4 regions of the Paenibacillus sp. cl141a genome follow, and region 1 is predicted to be linked to each of the others. Evidence: riboswitches for the same ligand, from Rfam matches in the RefSeq annotation. Region 1 holds a riboswitch; each other region holds the start of a gene.
What was found. Region 1 has a riboswitch for cyclic di-AMP ahead of BMX45_RS13975 (hypothetical protein). Riboswitches for the same ligand answer to the same signal wherever they lie in the genome.

Region 1 (4,094 bases):
ACCGTCAGCGGCTGGGGCGCGCTCAGGCGCTGCATTTCGCGGGCATAGAACTCCATGAAATCAATCGCTTCGGCCGTATCCGCGTCCGCTTCGGCACGCGTCTTGCCGGCTTCGAGGGTCATCAGCGCGGAGAACTCGAGCTTGCGCCGCCGCATGATTGCCGCGGCCTTGAACAGGTAGCGTGCCCGCTCGTTCGCCTCGGTGTGCTTCCACGTCTCAAAAGTACGCGCCGCCGTCTGAATGGCTTGCTCGGCAAGCTCGGTATCCGCTTGGGACACGACGCCGATGACTTGGCGTTTGCGCGACGGATTGACCGACTTTGCGGTACGTTCCGTATGGATTTTGGCACCGCCGATAATCAAGGGGTACGATTGGCCAAGCTCGGCTTCGACCCCGGATAACGCCGCATCGTATAACTTGTTGTTCCACTCGTTGTTGAAGTCCATAAATGGTTCGTTCCGAAAAGGTGCTCGCATGGGGAGGCCCCTCCTTAACATGATATGAATCGAAGCTTCAGGCAAATGGTCCAGCTGCGGATCGTCATGGTGGCATGATAGGATCTCCTGGTGAAAACCTCTATTTAAATATGTATGTCTTCCTGCATGCCGTCATGATTTTTGCATATGAGTTAGATAGAGTGCATTTTGGTTTACCTTGCAAAGGGGGCGCGCGCATGGACGGAACCGAGCTGTACCGTAAAGTGATCCTGACGGTGTCCGGCAATAAACTCGTGAAATGGCTGTCGATCAAGTACGGCCGGAAATTGGCTGGCCGATTCATTGCCGGCGATACCTTGGATGAGGCGCTGGACGAAATCGAGAGGCTGAACGCGAAGGGCATTCTCGTTACGTTGGATCATTTGGGGGAGGGCATTACGACGCTGGACGAAGCGGCCGGGTACCGAGAGGAATATTTGAAGCTGGTGGAAGGGATTGCGAAGCGCGAAGTGCAATCGAACGTATCCTTGAAACCGACACAGATGGGCATGGCCCTGGACCCCGAGAAGGCTTACGAAAACATCAGGTCAGTGGTAAGAAAGGCAAAAGAGTACCGGAACTTCGTTCGCCTGGACATGGAGGATTCGCCGTATACCCAGGCGACCATCGATATGACACTCCGCCTCCATAAGGAGGGGCTGACGAATGTGGGGACCGTGATGCAGGCCTACTTGTTCCGTACGGAGGAGGACGTGAAGAACCTGCTCAGGGCCGGCGTTAATCTGCGGCTGGTGAAGGGGGCGTACAAAGAACCGGGGACCATCGCCTTTCAGCAGAAGCGGGAGGTCATTGACAACTACAAGAAATTGATTAAAATGCATTTCGACCAAGGTTCCTACGTCGCGATTGCCTCGCATGATGACAACATCATCGACTGGGTGAAGGTATTTGCCGAACAGAGTTGCATAGACAAACAGGACTATGAATTTCAGATGCTGTATGGACTGCGGATGAACGATCAAGCAGCGCTTGCGCAGGACGGCTACCGTATCCGGTGTTATATGCCCTATGGAACGATGTGGTACCCGTATTTCACCCGGAGGCTGGCAGAGAAGCCGGCCAACCTGATGATGGTGCTCAAAAATATGTTCAAGTGAGCGGGATCCGATTGCAGAACCCCGTCAAAATGCCTGATAAAATAAGCGGCTTTTTGACGGGGTTCTTCATGGTTTCAAAAAACATCAGGCTGCTTAGAAGTGCCCAATCCAAAGGAAACGGGGATAGTAGCTCTCTGTAGCTGTTGCCCCTAGAAATGATAATACGCCTCCGAGCAATTCATAAGGAAAGAGCGCTCCAGTGGCAGTCCGCCTAACCGCTCTCGGGTGATGTGCCGATGCAGGTTGATCTCCAGATCGGCGAGGGCGGATACAGCAAGTTGCATCCGTGCGGGTCCCCACTGCTGCTGCTTTCGGGCATAGCGAATGGCCTCAGTCACGGACATGCCTCTCAGCCTTGAGAAGACGGATGCCCAGCGGACCAGGTCCGAAAATTCTCTCGTGCTTGGCAGGGCATATTCGACATATCCTGCCGCGTCTTTGCAGCTGACTTTGAACAAGCCGCAGTTCCAGCCTTGATCGCTCCAGGGGATAAAGCATTCGGCCGAGCCCCGATCGAAACGAAATATCTCCATATGGCCGATAGTCTCTTCACCTAATGCAGGCACTGCGGTTTCGATGACGGGTGTAAGCGCTGCCTCGATGAGTTTCGTCATGATATGATCTACGCTCCTTTATAAGCATGTTATATGCACGGCAAATAGGCCTGGTGAGCAGAGATGCTCTCCAGGCCTATTTATGGTTAGAGGCCCAATACCGGCGGCCGCTATGCCAAAGCTTGGATGGTATTCTCTCTCAACAACGCGCCTACGAGGTTAGCTGACGGATTCGGACTGAGAGCACCCTACCACTGGGCCCTTCGATCCTAGGCGCAGCGGATTCACCCCAGTCACCAATCGAAGACTGGTGACTTTGGTTCCCCCGTCTCCCGGTCTGTCGGGAGCTCGGCGTATAACGTGTTTCGAATAGATGGATGAATCATACGCCGGAGGAAACGAAAAGTAAATGACCGTATGGGACCAATAGATTCCGAAATGTGATGAAAACGGTAAAAGAAAACGCGTACAATCGGCCGTGTCATCTATTATCGTGGCAAAAACTCGGTATCTCGTTGGATTGCGATAAATAAGAGAAAACAAGAGAAATACATAGTATAGAGCAGTATTCGGAAGATAAAGACGAAATACTGCTTGGTTCCTGTTCGACATAACGCCAGATGTGTTTTTGCTCACATTTACATCCTGCAGGGCCGGACGTATGATACGAACTATGAATTGACGGTCATCAACGACCAAGGCATACGGACAGTCGTTCCACAAAGATCTAAAGGCAGTGTGAGAGCTACGCCGGGTTCTTTATATGGATCGAATCTTAGGAGAAGGCACCATGGGCCTTGCTGAGATTTGAAGGTAGAGGCGACTCTCACCGCGTGAACCTCCTGTTGCTGTGCTGTTATGCCCAGTCTGGATGACAAGTCAATGGCTAATAGAATAACATGCTACTCGTTTTTAATTTTCGCTGAGTCCTTGAATGGAAAAGGAACGGGGGAACCAGTCGGGAGATAAATCTGATCTCTCTGGGGTGAATCCTATAGACAAGATAACGGTCTATGGGTAGGGCGACTCTCACGCCCGAATCCGTCAGCTAACCTCGTAAGCGTATCGAGAGAGGCAACGATTGTCGTGGACTTGGGCTACGGTGTATTTCACCGTGTCCTGTTAAGAAGCCTGCGGGAAGAGTTCTTCTCTTTCCGCAGGCTTCTTTGTTGTTGCCTTCTCTTTCTGACCTTAGGAGGAGAAACGAAGATGGAGAAACCACAGGAATTCATCCTGGTATCCGCGCCGAACAAGGCCGGGGAGGAATTCGTCCGCCAGCTGATTCACAAACGTGTTCCGTTTGCGGCCATAGCCAACAACCGGGCTGAGCAGCAGAGGCTGCGAGAACTGGGCTGCAAACCCATCATTTTGATTGATACAAGAGACGAGCAGACCTGGATCATTCCCGAGTTTCCCGTCAGCAAGGTGTTTCTGTTCGAAAGCAGCTTGAATCTGTGCTGCCGCTATTTACGGATCTGCCGGACATGGACCTCGGAGTCGATTTACGTGATCACCCATTCCGGCAATCCGCGCTTGATATACAAAGGGCTGGGTGCCGATGTGGTGCTTCATACGAATCATCATCAGGTGTCCTTTCTGATGGCATCCGTAATGAGCTAAGCGTGTGGACTGACGCCACAAGAGTTAGGGGAGGTTACATTCATGCAGGATTTATATATGGTGCTCATTTTGGGAGGAACCTACGGACTGCTCATGCTGTTTATGTCCTGGTGCGGGCGCGTGGTTTCGGAACCGGAGGCTGATCAGCCGTGATGATCATGTTGATATTCACGATTTCTATTTTTCTCTATTTGATTTATGCGCTGATTCACCCTGAAAAATTCTAGGGAAACGGCTGAAGGAGGAAGGCATTCGTCATGGGCATTTTACAAATTGCCATCGTTATACTCGTTCTGGTGCTGCTGGTCAAGCCGCTGGGAACTTAT
Region 2 (4,094 bases), on a different contig from region 1:
TTCGAGGCGTAGGCATGGCTTCGCCGGGAACGGTTAACAGCCGGGAGGGCATTGTCATTCACGGCACGAATTTGCCGGAATGGACCAACGTCCCTCTCAAAGCCTGGATGGAACGAGATCTGAATACGGAAGTACAAGTGCTGAATGATGCCAATGCAGCCGCATGGGGCGAATATGTAAGAGGTGCCGGCCGAGGGTCGACGAACATGGTTTACGTGACGCTCAGCACAGGCATCGGTTCAGGCATCGTGCTGGATGGCAAGCTGTTTCTGGGCAGCAATTCCTTTGCAGGGGAGCTTGGGCATCATATCATTGATCCCAGCGGTCCGCAGTGCAATTGCGGCAGCCATGGCTGCTGGGAGGTGTTTGCTTCAGGAACGGCCATCGGCCTGGCAGCATCCCAGCGGATGCTTACCCAGACCAGCGTTATTTCTGAACTGGCCGCAGCCGATGGAGGCGTGAACGCCAGGCATGTATTCGAGGCTAAACGTCTTCATGACCCCGTCGCAGTGGAGGTCATCGATCGTGCCGTTTATTACATGGCGCTTGGAATGGTTAACGTCATTCACAGCTTCAACCCCGATCGCATCGTGGTTGGCGGGGGTGTGAGCAGAGCAGGGGAGCTCCTATTCCCGCAGCTGCGGGAAATGACGGATAAGCTCGTCATGCCGTCCTATCTAGGAACGTACGAGATCGTTCCTGCGGGACTGCGGGACGATGTTGGCCTGGTGGGAGCCGCAGCCTTGTTCCAATAGTACATTCGTAAAGAAAAGGCAACAAAAGCCGCCCTTCAAGGGCGGCTTTCTGATTATTTCATGAAGAGAGCGGGAAACGGAGCGATCATATTTGCGTAAGCGAAGTCCGTAACTTGTGACAGGTGATAGGCGTAAACCGTAAGCCGTCATCCGTTTTCACTGGAGTCGAGTTTTTGGTTTCCTATTAGGTTTGTTTGTATCCGACAAACAATAAGCGGTTGCCCGCACTTTCCCGCCCGCCGACGGAAGCCGCCGGCTCCAAACCCGCACGCGAGGCGGCCTGCAGGCTTGGAGCCGGCGGCTTCCGCTATTCCATGTATTTTGATGCGTCGAACGTAATCATGCTCGTATGGTTGGCATGCTCGATCAGTGAGGAGAGCCTGGTCACTTCGCGTTCCTTCTTGCGCGCCTGCGCCTGATAAGCTTCCGGATCGTATAAGGCCACGTTAAACAGCGTTACGGCGCCATCTCCGCTTCCCCGGCCGTTCTGGCGCTCCAGCTTCTTGCGGGAGCCGAGATGGGCAAGTTGTCCGATATCGCTGCGCATTTGTTTGGCGAGCTCGATCGCCTCCATGATGGTCATGTCGGAGCCGTTCCAACTAATGGTCTGCGTCGTGTTGGAGATTGCCATCAGCAGATCCAGCTTTCTGTAATCCGCTGCGGCGGCTTCGATCTCTTCCGTAATGGCATCCACGCTTCGTGCAGGATACTCCGCCGTTTCCCCTTTTTCAATGATCGTGCTGCTGTTGTTCAAGCGTTCCGACATCAATTGATTCATGAGACGGTTGATTGCTGCCCGGACTGCCAAAGCTTCAGCCATCGTGATTTGACTCATAAGCGAAGGATCACCTCTTTGATTTCTTGTCTGAATATGTAAACGTTCCGAACTGCCAAAAAGTTGCATGCCCGTTCATAAAACGTCGCCGGAGGCTCGATGGAGTGTTACATAATTGTCATGAGTATGTGAGATGGCATTATGAAAATACATGAAAATTTTCAGCCTAAACGACATTGATTAACATATAGTGATAGATTTCTAGGATATTATTGACAGCATCCTTGCTTGTATACTATATTAAGAGAAGGTTACAAAATGTTAATGAATTTTGCCGAATTTCGTTTGTGAAAACGGGGGAACCGTCTTGGGTGAATTATTCTTGTACCATAGAGAGTATAGGGAACCTTCAACCGAACCCTTAGCTAACTCCGTAGGCATCGAAGGAGAGAACATATTTTGAAGAAATTTGTCATCACATTGCTTGGGTCTGCAATTATTTTTTCTTCAGGTGCCGTATCAGCCTATGCTGATCAACAACCGAATTTTCAGCATCAAGTGAAGCAATTGGTAGGAACGCCTTATAAATGGGGCGGAACAACGACAAGCGGATTTGATTGCTCCGGATTTATTCTGTATATGTTTAGAAATTTCGACTTGGATCTTCCACGCACTTCCCAGAGTCAGGCTAATGCCGGGGTTCATGTGGATCGCGAGGATCTGAGAGTCGGAGATTTGGTATTCTTCAATACAAGCGGAAGCGGCATTTCCCATGCGGGCGTTTACATTGGAGATGGACAATTTGCGCATGCTTCCAGCAGCAAGGGCGTAAGAATCAGCAAGCTTAGCGACTCCTATTACGAACCGCGTTATGTTACGGCGCGCCGTGTATTGAGTCAAGAGAACTATGCTAAACTGGTAGGAAGCGCGAGCTAATTGGAATACGCAGTTTAGAGTGCGATACATAACCGGAAAGCCTGACAAGAGATGATCTTGTCAGGCTTTCTTTTTTTTTTGAAGATTATAATTGGGGATGCTGCGAAAGGATTCATTAGATTATTCCTTTACGACAGAGGCATTCACGGCGGCTTCCATGCCATTATTATAGGAACGGAACAAGCCCAGACGCCAGAAGGCGGCACCTTTCAGACCATAGCGCTTGGCCAAGCCGAGCTTATCGTCGACGGATGTGGCGGTTTCGCTGCTTAAGCTGATGCCGAGCAGGAGCTTCTGCTTAGGAACGCCTGCCTGAAGTGCCTGCTGAATGGCTTGGTCCACCAGACTGTTGGGTTCAGGAACCTGGGCTTTAGTGCCAACCGGATTGTACTGATACGCCATGACGATGAGATCGTCGGCAAGGGAGGCCAGCGTCTTGTAATCATAGCCTTTATAGGCGCTGTTCAATGGCGGAACCGCTAAGGACAGAGCCATGTCGCTCGGCAATGCCGCTTTCAATTGCTTGACGTAATCATTAAGCAGCTTCTGCTGCTTCACGGCATCCAGTTTAAAACCGAGCCCTTCGAAATCAAGCACCACGCCGCCGAATCCGTTATCCGCCACCGCGGTTGTGATGCCCTCAATGGACTTTTGGCGTAGGCTGCTGTCGCTGAGGACTTTGGTTAATTCGCCGTTTCCGTCCAAAGCGTATACCATCAGGTACGGTTTAATCTCCCGATCCGCTGCATCCGCAACAATCGATTGCGGAGTCACGTCGCCGGCCGGCGCAGGCAGACGATACTCGTCGCCTTGAAGCGTAAACTGACCTTCCCGATCAATGCGGCTCCAGCCGAAGGCGACTGAATTCATGGATGCTACGAGATCCCGCTCTTGGAAAGATTGCAAAGCGTAAAAGGCTCTTAGATGCATTTCGCGCTGCGGCGACACGAGGGAGACCGTGCGAGTCGCCTGATTCCAGCCCACATTGACGCCGAATTGGCTGCTGAACGAGCTGAGCGGAATCAGAACGCGGCCTTCCCGCTGGACAGGGGGAGCGGCCAGCTTCACTTTTTTACCGTTGACGGTTGCGCTCGTGCTTCCCACTTGAAGCAGCACTTCCGTCGTTTGACCTTTCACCTCGCCGATGGCCTTCACCGTTTGCGTCTTGCTGTTCCACGTGATTTGAATGCCGAGCGCCTCACCGACCGTCCGGAACGGCACGTAAGTGACCCCTTTGTCTATCCTGGGAGCTGCATCGAATGTAAGCGCAACGTCATCCAGCTTTACCGAAATGGCAGGCGCAGCATGTACCTGGCCGATATGGGGAGCGGTTCCGAGCAGAGATAAGGCAAGAACGGCAGCGACGGCCGTTTTTCCTATTGGTTTATGCAGCATGCTATTGTTTTCCCTCCAATCCAATAAAATAATAGAATGATTCTCATAGAATATGGAATTTGCTCTAGCATACGCTAGTATAGCAAAATTTTCATAGAGTTCCAATTGCATGATGTCATAGAATCGATAAGAGTAAGCATGTTGATTTTTTAAACTTTCCAGTATAATAATTGAAGGAATTCATACATAACCTGATGATTGTACATTGCATAGGGGGATAAAGGCGTGTTTAA
Region 3 (4,094 bases), on a different contig from region 1:
CTTGCCGCGGCCTCAGGGTGAGCCGATAATCCCGCCTCCAGCAGATCCTCCAAACTGATCAGGCTCTCTCCACCCTCAAAAGACGTGTGAACCCGCTCCAGCGCGCGCCGTATCGCCTCTGGCGAGGCATTCTCCACGCCGATATCCCCTTTCCGGGTAGCATCCGCTTCCGGAATGAAGGCGTGCTTGCAGCCGGGTACGCCCTGATCCACGATTTTGCGGATTCGTTCACCCGCATGGTCAGGGTCCGTCAATATGATAATGCCTCTGCGCTCCTGGGCAAGCGCTATGCGCTTCAGGATTTGTTTGTTGATCGCTGAACCGCCGGTTTCGATCGTATCGGCCTCTACGGCCCGTTTAATGGCAACGGTATCGTCCCTGCCTTCAACGACAATCACTTCTTTAATCATGCGTTCATTCTCTTCCTTCCCAAGCAGAGCAGGCTTGTACAACGTTAAGGTTCAACCCGTTTAGCCTTGATTACTCCGGTCTTAACAAAACAAAAGAAGAGGAAATATTCCTCTTCTTGATCATCATATATTATAAGCTAAATAGTATAGCATTAGAATGGCAAAGTAAATTGGAATTCATGCGTCTAGTTCAATTCAGGTTTAACCGGACCGATCACGTAAACGGTGCGGCCGCTCTTCCGGCCGAAATTCATGGCCGATTTCAACGAATCGTAATAGACATCGATTTTGTTGCCTTTGATGGCGCCGCCCGTATCTTCAGCACGGCGGAAGCCGATGCCCTCGATGTAGACCCACCACCCGATCGGGATGATGTTAGGATCAACGGCGATGGTGCGACCTTCCGTAACGCGAGTGCCGGATGCGGTACGCGTACCGATTCCTTGCTGCTCGGCCGAATACGCCGTCATCGACACGTTGTTCAATACCTTCTTGTATTTAAAATCAACGCCTGCGCGGGAAACCACGTTGTTCTCCACAGCCTTAGCGGTCGTTACTTTTTTCGTGCCGGACAATTTAGCCGGTGTAGCTTTTACATCGGTGGCTGCCGCCTGGACGATAACAGGCTTCTCCACTTTTTTCGTGCCTACGGCAATGATTTTATCCTTCGTTTTGCGTTCAATTTCTTGGGAGACCTTCGTCTTGGAAACCAGCTTGCCATTGTGGTAGACCTTCTCGTAATGGTTCACCATAAGACCAGGCTCGCCTCGCTGAATAACGCGGTTATCACCCTTTTCAAGCGATGGATCGGCCGTCTTGATCACGCGGAATTCGCGGTCTTCCGTTTCCTTAACTTTTTGCTTCGTGACGCGAACGACATGGATATTCATATTGCTGGTCAGCTTCGTGTCTTGCGACGGTTGTACTATATCTTCACCCTGGATCGTAACACCAGCCTCTTTGAGTACATGATCAACTGTATCCTGGGATGTAAATATGGTTTTGGTTTTGCTGCCTACCGTAACGTTGACTGGAATAGCTCTGTCAATAATAATTCGGTCTCCGTCCCGGATCGCGCCGTTCAGGGGCATCGAAATTTGATCTTGGGGACTCAACGTGATCGCTTGCTCATCCAGCAATTCCTGCAGCAACGATCCACGTGTTTCCACCGTAGTGACCCGGCCGTCGACGACAAGCTGAACTTCCTTGCCTGCCTGGTCATGTACAACCAACGATATGAGAAGTGATACCGTAACGGCACCCATGGCGCCGAGCAACATCAGTTGACGCAAATTGTCATGCTTCCATCTCAATGCGTAAGACATGCTGGATGATTGTGATTCATGGGTTTCTTCAGGTTGAAAAATGCCCACTATTCCATCCTCCTTCATAGTCCCGCCGTCTAGGTAAACGCATGAATGCATTTGACGTGACTATAGCAATTTTTCTCACAGGGCGCCCTGCTATCTATCTACACCCTGCGTCAATTCCCGTCTTCCGTCCATCTGCCATCACCTCCTGTTTACCAAGAGTATGATGAACCCTTCTCCATTATTCAAAAATAAAAGAAGCCATTGAAAGAGTACTAGAGGCTCTAACGTGGCTTCCTGATGAATGAAATCATGGAAATGGTATGCACGAGATTTCCCCTCTTATTTCGCTTACGGAGTTAGCTGTCGGGTTCGGACGTAAGAGAGACGCCCTATATCCGGATGCCCGCTCATGGCGAGATCCTTCAAATTCACCCCAAAGACCCGAAAAAGAAATCAAATACAGCTTCGTGCATCCAGACCAGTATGCACCGCAGTATCGGTTCCCCCGTTCTCCAGAATTTCGGAGATTAAGCGAGACGGTTCATGAAATATTCGGCTGCGACCTGCACATCGCAGCTTCTTATCACTGAAAAGATGATATCCTGTTTGTATGCAGGTTGTAAAGCGACATTCAACCACATTTTCTCATGTAAAAGGTTAAAATATTGTAATATCAACGCCTTTTCTGATTAAAAAACTTTAATTAATCGAAAAAGCTCCCTTTTTCATCACTTTTGCTCTCGTTTTCGTTAAATGCCAAATCGTTCCAGCGCATTTTTGGTGGTAATTTGGGCCAATTCCTCATAGGACAACCCTCTAATTTCGGCTGCCGCCTCCGCCACCAATTTTACATATGCGGTCTCATTTCGTTTCCCGCGGAAGGGATGAGGTGTCAGGTAAGGCGCGTCCGTTTCGATCAATAATCGATCAAGCGGAACCTTTGCCAAAACCTCTTTGGGCTGCTTCGCATTCTTGAACGTAATCGGCCCCCCAAACGAGATATGGAATCCCATATCCAGGCACATTTTGGCCGTTTCCCAGCTTCCGGAGAAGGAATGCATGACACCGCCGACCTCGGAGGCTTTTTCTTCACGCAAAATGTTAACGATATCTTCATGCGCATCCCGGTTATGAATGACAATGGGCATGTTCAATTCCCGGGCAAGCCCGATCTGGCGACGAAGCACACGGTGCTGCACTTCCTTGGGGGACGTATCCCAATGATAGTCCAAGCCGATCTCCCCGATTGCCACCACTTTCTCGTGACTGCATAAAGAGGCGATCCAATCCAGGTCCTGATCCTCCATGGTGATCGCATCTACAGGATGCCAGCCTATCGCTGCATATATAAAATCATAAGTCTCCGCCAGCTTCATCGTGGTCGGGATCGTCTCCCGGTTAAATCCGATATTGATCATCCGCGTAACGCCGGCTTCAAGCGCCCGCTGAATTGCAGCTTCCCGGTCTTCGTCGAATTGGGGAGCGTCCATATGAGTGTGCGTGTCGAACAGCATAATATCCACACTCTCCTTCCTGTCGTTTCTATGTCGCCTATTTTCCATTAGTTGGTTGAATGCAAGAGTAATAACGGTGTTGTCCTGTTTTGCCTGATTTAATGCTGTTGTTTGAAAACGTCGGCGATCCTTTCCGGCATTTGACCCAGGAGCGGGCCCACCTTCTCCTCCGGATAATAAAGATGATACCGCCCTTTATGAATGCCGCTGATCGAGCGTACGATATCGGATACCTCCGAGATTTCCCTCAGCTCGTCATGCCGGTCCAGAAGGAGAATCTGTTTCTCGTTAAGCGGCATATCGGAATGAACCTTATCATAAGGAAGATCCGTTGGAAAATCAATCTCCAGGTCATATTCCGGATGCAGCCCCACGGCGCGGAACGCTTGGCGGATCCCGTCGATGGTTTCCAGATCGATGTTGTCGATTTCTACGTATTTGTAGAGCTTCCGGTGCATGAAACGGCCGCATAATTCGCTAAGAAGCGGGTCTTCCTCTTCCGTCCATTGCAGAAAGGCCGTTTGAATCAGGGCTTCATCAAGGCGCAGATATTGATGCACGCCGATATTCCCCAAAAACAGCGCAGGAAGCGGTTCGATCATGAACCGGAAAGCATATCCACGGTCATGCAGCTCCTTGGCCCGGCGAAAGATTTGGCGCAGGATGATTTCGGAGCTTCGGGTGACGGGATGAAAATACACCTGCCAGTACATTTGATACCGCGACATGAGATAATCCTCCACCGCGTGCATGCCCGATTCCTTCACGACGACCCGATCCCGGTACGGCCGCAGCATCCGCAAGATTCGGTCGATATCAATCGTTCCATAATTGACTCCCGTATAGTAAGCATCCCT
Region 4 (4,094 bases), on a different contig from region 1:
TCCGACCAGGGCCAAGCGGTTTCCGACGAATTGAGAGGAGTCGGCTTCGAAGCGCTGTTCGTCAAAACGGATGTAACCCAAGAGCAGGAAGTCGCAAAAATGGTGGATCAGACGGTGCAGCATTTTGGCCGTGTCGATGTATTGTTCGCCAATGCAGGCATTGCCCATGATGCTCCTGCCGATCAGTTAACGATGGATAACTGGCAGAGAACGATTGATATTAATCTGACAGGGGTCTTCCTGTGCGATAAGTATGTTATTCAGCAAATGCTGTCCCAAGGAACCGGAGGGGCAATCGTAAACTGCGGCTCGATCCATAGCCATGTCGGAAAAGCAGGGGTAACCGCCTATGCTTCGGCTAAGGGAGGCGTCAAGCTGTTAACCCAGTCGCTCAGCGCAGACTATGCCTCCAAAGGAATCCGAATCAATGCCGTGTGTCCGGGATATATCGATACGCCGCTGATCAAGGGAAGAACGGAAGCGATCACGCAGCACCTGGTCGGCCTTCATCCGATGGGCCGTTTGGGACAGCCGGAAGAAGTGGCCAAAGCGGTGTTGTTCCTTGCCAGTGAAGATGCCTCCTTCATTACGGGCACGAGCCTGCTGGTGGATGGCGGCTATACCGCAGTATGATGAGAAAAGCCCTGATGCTAAGCATCGAGGCTTTTTTTCAAGTCATTCCAGGCGTTGTTATCAGACTTATTTATGGAGTGTTTCAAAATTTTTTTTCGGTCCCGTATTTCATACGGGCAGACTGCCTAATCCGGGGCTCTTTCATGACATAAAACATATATGGCATGAACGATTTCCGCATGACCCGTCAAATGCCTGCTATATAGCGGAAAATGGAGCATGGATTCCATGACCAATCCGGTGTATGGACAGCCTTAAACAAGGTGTTCAAAAGGCTCGATATCCTCGTTGAAAAAACGGTATTTTTACTTCTGAATTTCCAGAAAAAGCGGTTAAAGGGGTTTGACTTTTCCTGTGCTTCCCTTTATCATGAACACACGCTTAGTTTCCGGCATACATATTCCGGAAAGCGGGGGAACCAGTTTCACCAGGGGCGAGTCACTTGGAATTCACGAGTGTAGGGTACCATCTTACCCGAGTCCGTCAGCTAACCTCGTCAGCAGTGGATGGGTCTTGCATACATAATGGATGTTCATACAAAAGGCCCTTTATTCTCTATAGGGGCCTTTTCTCTATTTTTTGACCCCCTGCTGGCGGAGCTATGTCTAGATCCCCTGTTTGGTGGTCTTTTTGCATTCAATTACAGAGGAGGGGCAACGTCTGCAAATGTGGAACGAATTGAATCGATCAGACGGCATGGGGGCAAAGCGTGCAAGGAAGCCGATGAATCATCTTCCCTGAAGCCTCGTCCCATGCACAGGTATCTGAATGTCTAAATATCCAAGTTAACACATGTGCTAACACGGATAAATTCGTCATGCCGTTTTTTTTAAGAAATTGAAAAGCTATTACGAAAGGTTGTGGAAGGTTTTGAAGAAAGTGGTTGTGCTGGTGTTGTCCGTGATGATGGTGGTATTGCTCGCGGCTTGCGGCGACAAAGGAAGTACGCTGGATCGAGCCATCGAGCAGGGATATATCACCGTAGGGTTTGCGAACGAGAAGCCGTATGCCTACAAAGAAGCCAATGGGGAGCTCACGGGCGAGGCGGTTGAGATTGCCCGCGTTATTCTGGAGCGTCTTGGCATCAAGGAGATGAGAGGGGAGCTAACGGAATTCGGTTCGCTGGTCGCCGGATTGCAGGCCGATCGGTTTGATCTGATCACGGCAGGCATGTTCATAAATCCGGACCGATGCTCTGCCGTCCTGTTCGCGAATCCGGAGTACAGCATCGGGGAAGCCCTTGCGGTAAAGCAAGGGAATCCGATGGAACTCGGAAGCTATGAGGACATTGCCAAGAATGAGCAGGCCAAGGTGGCCGTCATGACCGGCGCGGTCGAAATCGGCTACATGGAGAAGTCGGGCATTCCTGCGGACCGGATCGTACAGGTCCCTGACCAGGCTTCGGCGATCAGCGCCCTCCAGGCCGATCGGGTGCAGGCGATTACCATGACGGGGCCGTCCCTGCAGGCGATGCTGGATTCAGCCAGCGACGACAGCATCGAACGCGTGGATGATTTCGAGCAGCCGGTCATCGACGGCGAAAGCGTTCGCGGTTACGGGGCTACGGCTTTCCGCCAAGCGGATACCGAGTTCCAGGAGGCTTATAATGCAGAGCTTGAAAAGATGAAGGAGTCGGGCGAGCTGCTGGAAATTTTGCAAGCGTTCGGGTTTACGGAAGAAGAGCTCCCGGGTGAGATGACAGCCGCTGCGCTCTGCGGGGAATAGCATGCCGAATTCTTGGATCGATTTTCTTCCAACGCTGCTCAAAGGAGCAGAGATCACGATGATCGTCGCGTTCTTTTCAGCCATCCTGGCCATCGCGATGTCCTTTGCAGCCGGATTGTGCCGGCTGTCGAAGCTGTGGATCGTCCGCACGGCGACGGCCGTGTACGTCGAAATCTTTCGGGGAACCTCCTTGCTGGTGCAGCTCTTCTGGTTGTATTTTGCCCTTCCGTTCATCGGCATCGAGCTTCCGAAAATGCTGGCGGCGATTCTCGCGATCGGACTTAACTTCGGCGCGTACGGCTCCGAGATTGTTCGCAGCGCGGTGCTGGCCGTTCCGAAAGGACAGTGGGAAGCTGCCGTGGCGCTTAACATGAAGCCTTGGCAGAGGCTGTGGAACGTTATACTGCCCCAAGCGTCCCTGCGAATGCTTCCCCCGTTCGGGAATCAGCTTGTGGAACTCATCAAATCCACCTCGCTCGTTTATTTCATCACGATGGCGGATTTAACGTATCAGGCGATGGTGCTCCGCAACAATTACATCTCCTGGACGACTGAGATTCTGGTGCTTCTGCTCCTCATGTATTTTGTCATCGCCACGCTCGTCTCGATGGCGGTTCGACTGCTGGAGCGCAAACTGACCGCGGGGAGGCTGTAGCGGATGTGGGATTGGAAATATGTGTTTGAAATACTGCCGCAGCTTCTGAGTGCATTAAAAATGACGGTATGGGTCACGCTCTGTGCTTTTGTGGTGGCATTGATTATCGGACTGCTGCTTGCCTTTGCCGCGCGGAGTACATTTAAGCCCTTGTCGCTCATCACCAAAGGAATCATAGAATTTATTCGCAATACCCCCTTGCTGGTACAGGTGTTCTTTCTGTATTACAGCTTGCCGCTGCTGACGGGCATTTCGATTCCGGCCTTCTATGCGGGAGTCATCGGCCTGGGGCTGCATTACAGCACGTATCTGTCGGAGGTATACCGTTCCGGCATTGAAGGGGTGCCGAAAGGACAGTGGGAAGCCGCAACCGCACTGAACTACACGAAATCCCAGACCTGGCGGAGCATTATACTGCCGCAAGCGGTGCCGCCGATCATTCCGGTGCTGGGCAATTATTTGATTGTCATGTTTAAGGAAACGCCGATTCTATGCGCCATTACGCTGGTTGAGATGATGCTGACGGCCAAAAATATCGTGTCGCAATCATTTCGCGCTTTCGAACCGTACACGCTGGTCGGGATTCTGTTCCTGATCATCAGTTATATTGCGTCGTTGCTGGTGCAAAGGCTGGAGAAGCGTTTGAATTTGCAGCGTGGAAAATAAGGAGGGACTCTATTGAATGCCGTTGTAATCGATGAGCAGGCTGAAGAGGCGAAGAAGCCGGAGCGGGAAAGAAATCCCGTTACGGGCTCTCAGCCGATCGTAAAATATGCGGGCGTGACCAAGTCGTTTGGCGACCTGCAGGTGCTGAAGGGCATCGATCTGGAGATGAAGCCAGGAGAAAAGGTGGCCGTGATCGGACCGAGCGGATCGGGCAAAACGACGATGGGCCGAATGCTGATGACGCTGGAGGAACCGACCGAGGGAACCATCGAGATTGATGGCGAGCTGCTCTGGCATATGGAGGAGAAGGGCAAGCTGGTCCGGGCAAACGAGAAGCATCTGCATCGGATGCGATGCAACGTCGGCATGGTCTTCCAGCATTTCAATCTGTTCCCGCACATGAATGTGCTTCGCA

Region 2: linked by a shared signal. The riboswitch ahead of BMX45_RS02820 (C40 family peptidase) and the one ahead of BMX45_RS13975 (hypothetical protein) in region 1 are both predicted to bind cyclic di-AMP.
Region 3: linked by a shared signal. The riboswitch ahead of BMX45_RS29830 (3D domain-containing protein) and the one ahead of BMX45_RS13975 (hypothetical protein) in region 1 are both predicted to bind cyclic di-AMP.
Region 4: linked by a shared signal. The riboswitch ahead of ehuB (ectoine/hydroxyectoine ABC transporter substrate-binding protein EhuB) and the one ahead of BMX45_RS13975 (hypothetical protein) in region 1 are both predicted to bind cyclic di-AMP.

What each region holds. Positions count from the first base shown of each region.
Region 1 covers NZ_FNZO01000004.1:276,388-280,481, reverse strand. The annotation lists gene pruA (L-glutamate gamma-semialdehyde dehydrogenase) at 1-476, opposite strand, end outside; gene BMX45_RS13980 (proline dehydrogenase family protein) at 674-1,594, shown strand; gene BMX45_RS13975 (hypothetical protein) at 1,744-2,208, opposite strand; cyclic di-AMP (ydaO/yuaA leader) riboswitch at 2,340-2,512, opposite strand; cyclic di-AMP (ydaO/yuaA leader) riboswitch at 3,059-3,227, shown strand; gene BMX45_RS13970 (hypothetical protein) at 3,358-3,768, shown strand; gene BMX45_RS32240 (potassium-transporting ATPase subunit F) at 3,921-3,995, shown strand; gene kdpA (potassium-transporting ATPase subunit KdpA) at 4,026-4,094, shown strand, end outside.
Region 2 covers NZ_FNZO01000001.1:591,244-595,337, forward strand. The annotation lists gene BMX45_RS02810 (ROK family protein) at 1-755, shown strand, start outside; gene BMX45_RS02815 (hypothetical protein) at 1,063-1,590, opposite strand; cyclic di-AMP (ydaO/yuaA leader) riboswitch at 1,853-1,986, shown strand; gene BMX45_RS02820 (C40 family peptidase) at 1,990-2,466, shown strand; gene BMX45_RS02825 (stalk domain-containing protein) at 2,587-3,861, opposite strand; gene BMX45_RS02830 (2Fe-2S iron-sulfur cluster-binding protein) at 4,087-4,094, shown strand, end outside.
Region 3 covers NZ_FNZO01000019.1:11,404-15,497, reverse strand. The annotation lists gene rnmV (ribonuclease M5) at 1-410, opposite strand, end outside; gene BMX45_RS29830 (3D domain-containing protein) at 596-1,783, opposite strand; cyclic di-AMP (ydaO/yuaA leader) riboswitch at 2,053-2,267, opposite strand; gene BMX45_RS29825 (TatD family hydrolase) at 2,473-3,240, opposite strand; gene BMX45_RS29820 (HD domain-containing protein) at 3,336-4,094, opposite strand, start outside.
Region 4 covers NZ_FNZO01000013.1:168,554-172,647, reverse strand. The annotation lists gene BMX45_RS26945 (SDR family NAD(P)-dependent oxidoreductase) at 1-633, shown strand, start outside; cyclic di-AMP (ydaO/yuaA leader) riboswitch at 1,002-1,148, shown strand; gene ehuB (ectoine/hydroxyectoine ABC transporter substrate-binding protein EhuB) at 1,537-2,358, shown strand; gene ehuC (ectoine/hydroxyectoine ABC transporter permease subunit EhuC) at 2,360-3,013, shown strand; gene ehuD (ectoine/hydroxyectoine ABC transporter permease subunit EhuD) at 3,017-3,679, shown strand; gene ehuA (ectoine/hydroxyectoine ABC transporter ATP-binding protein EhuA) at 3,692-4,094, shown strand, end outside.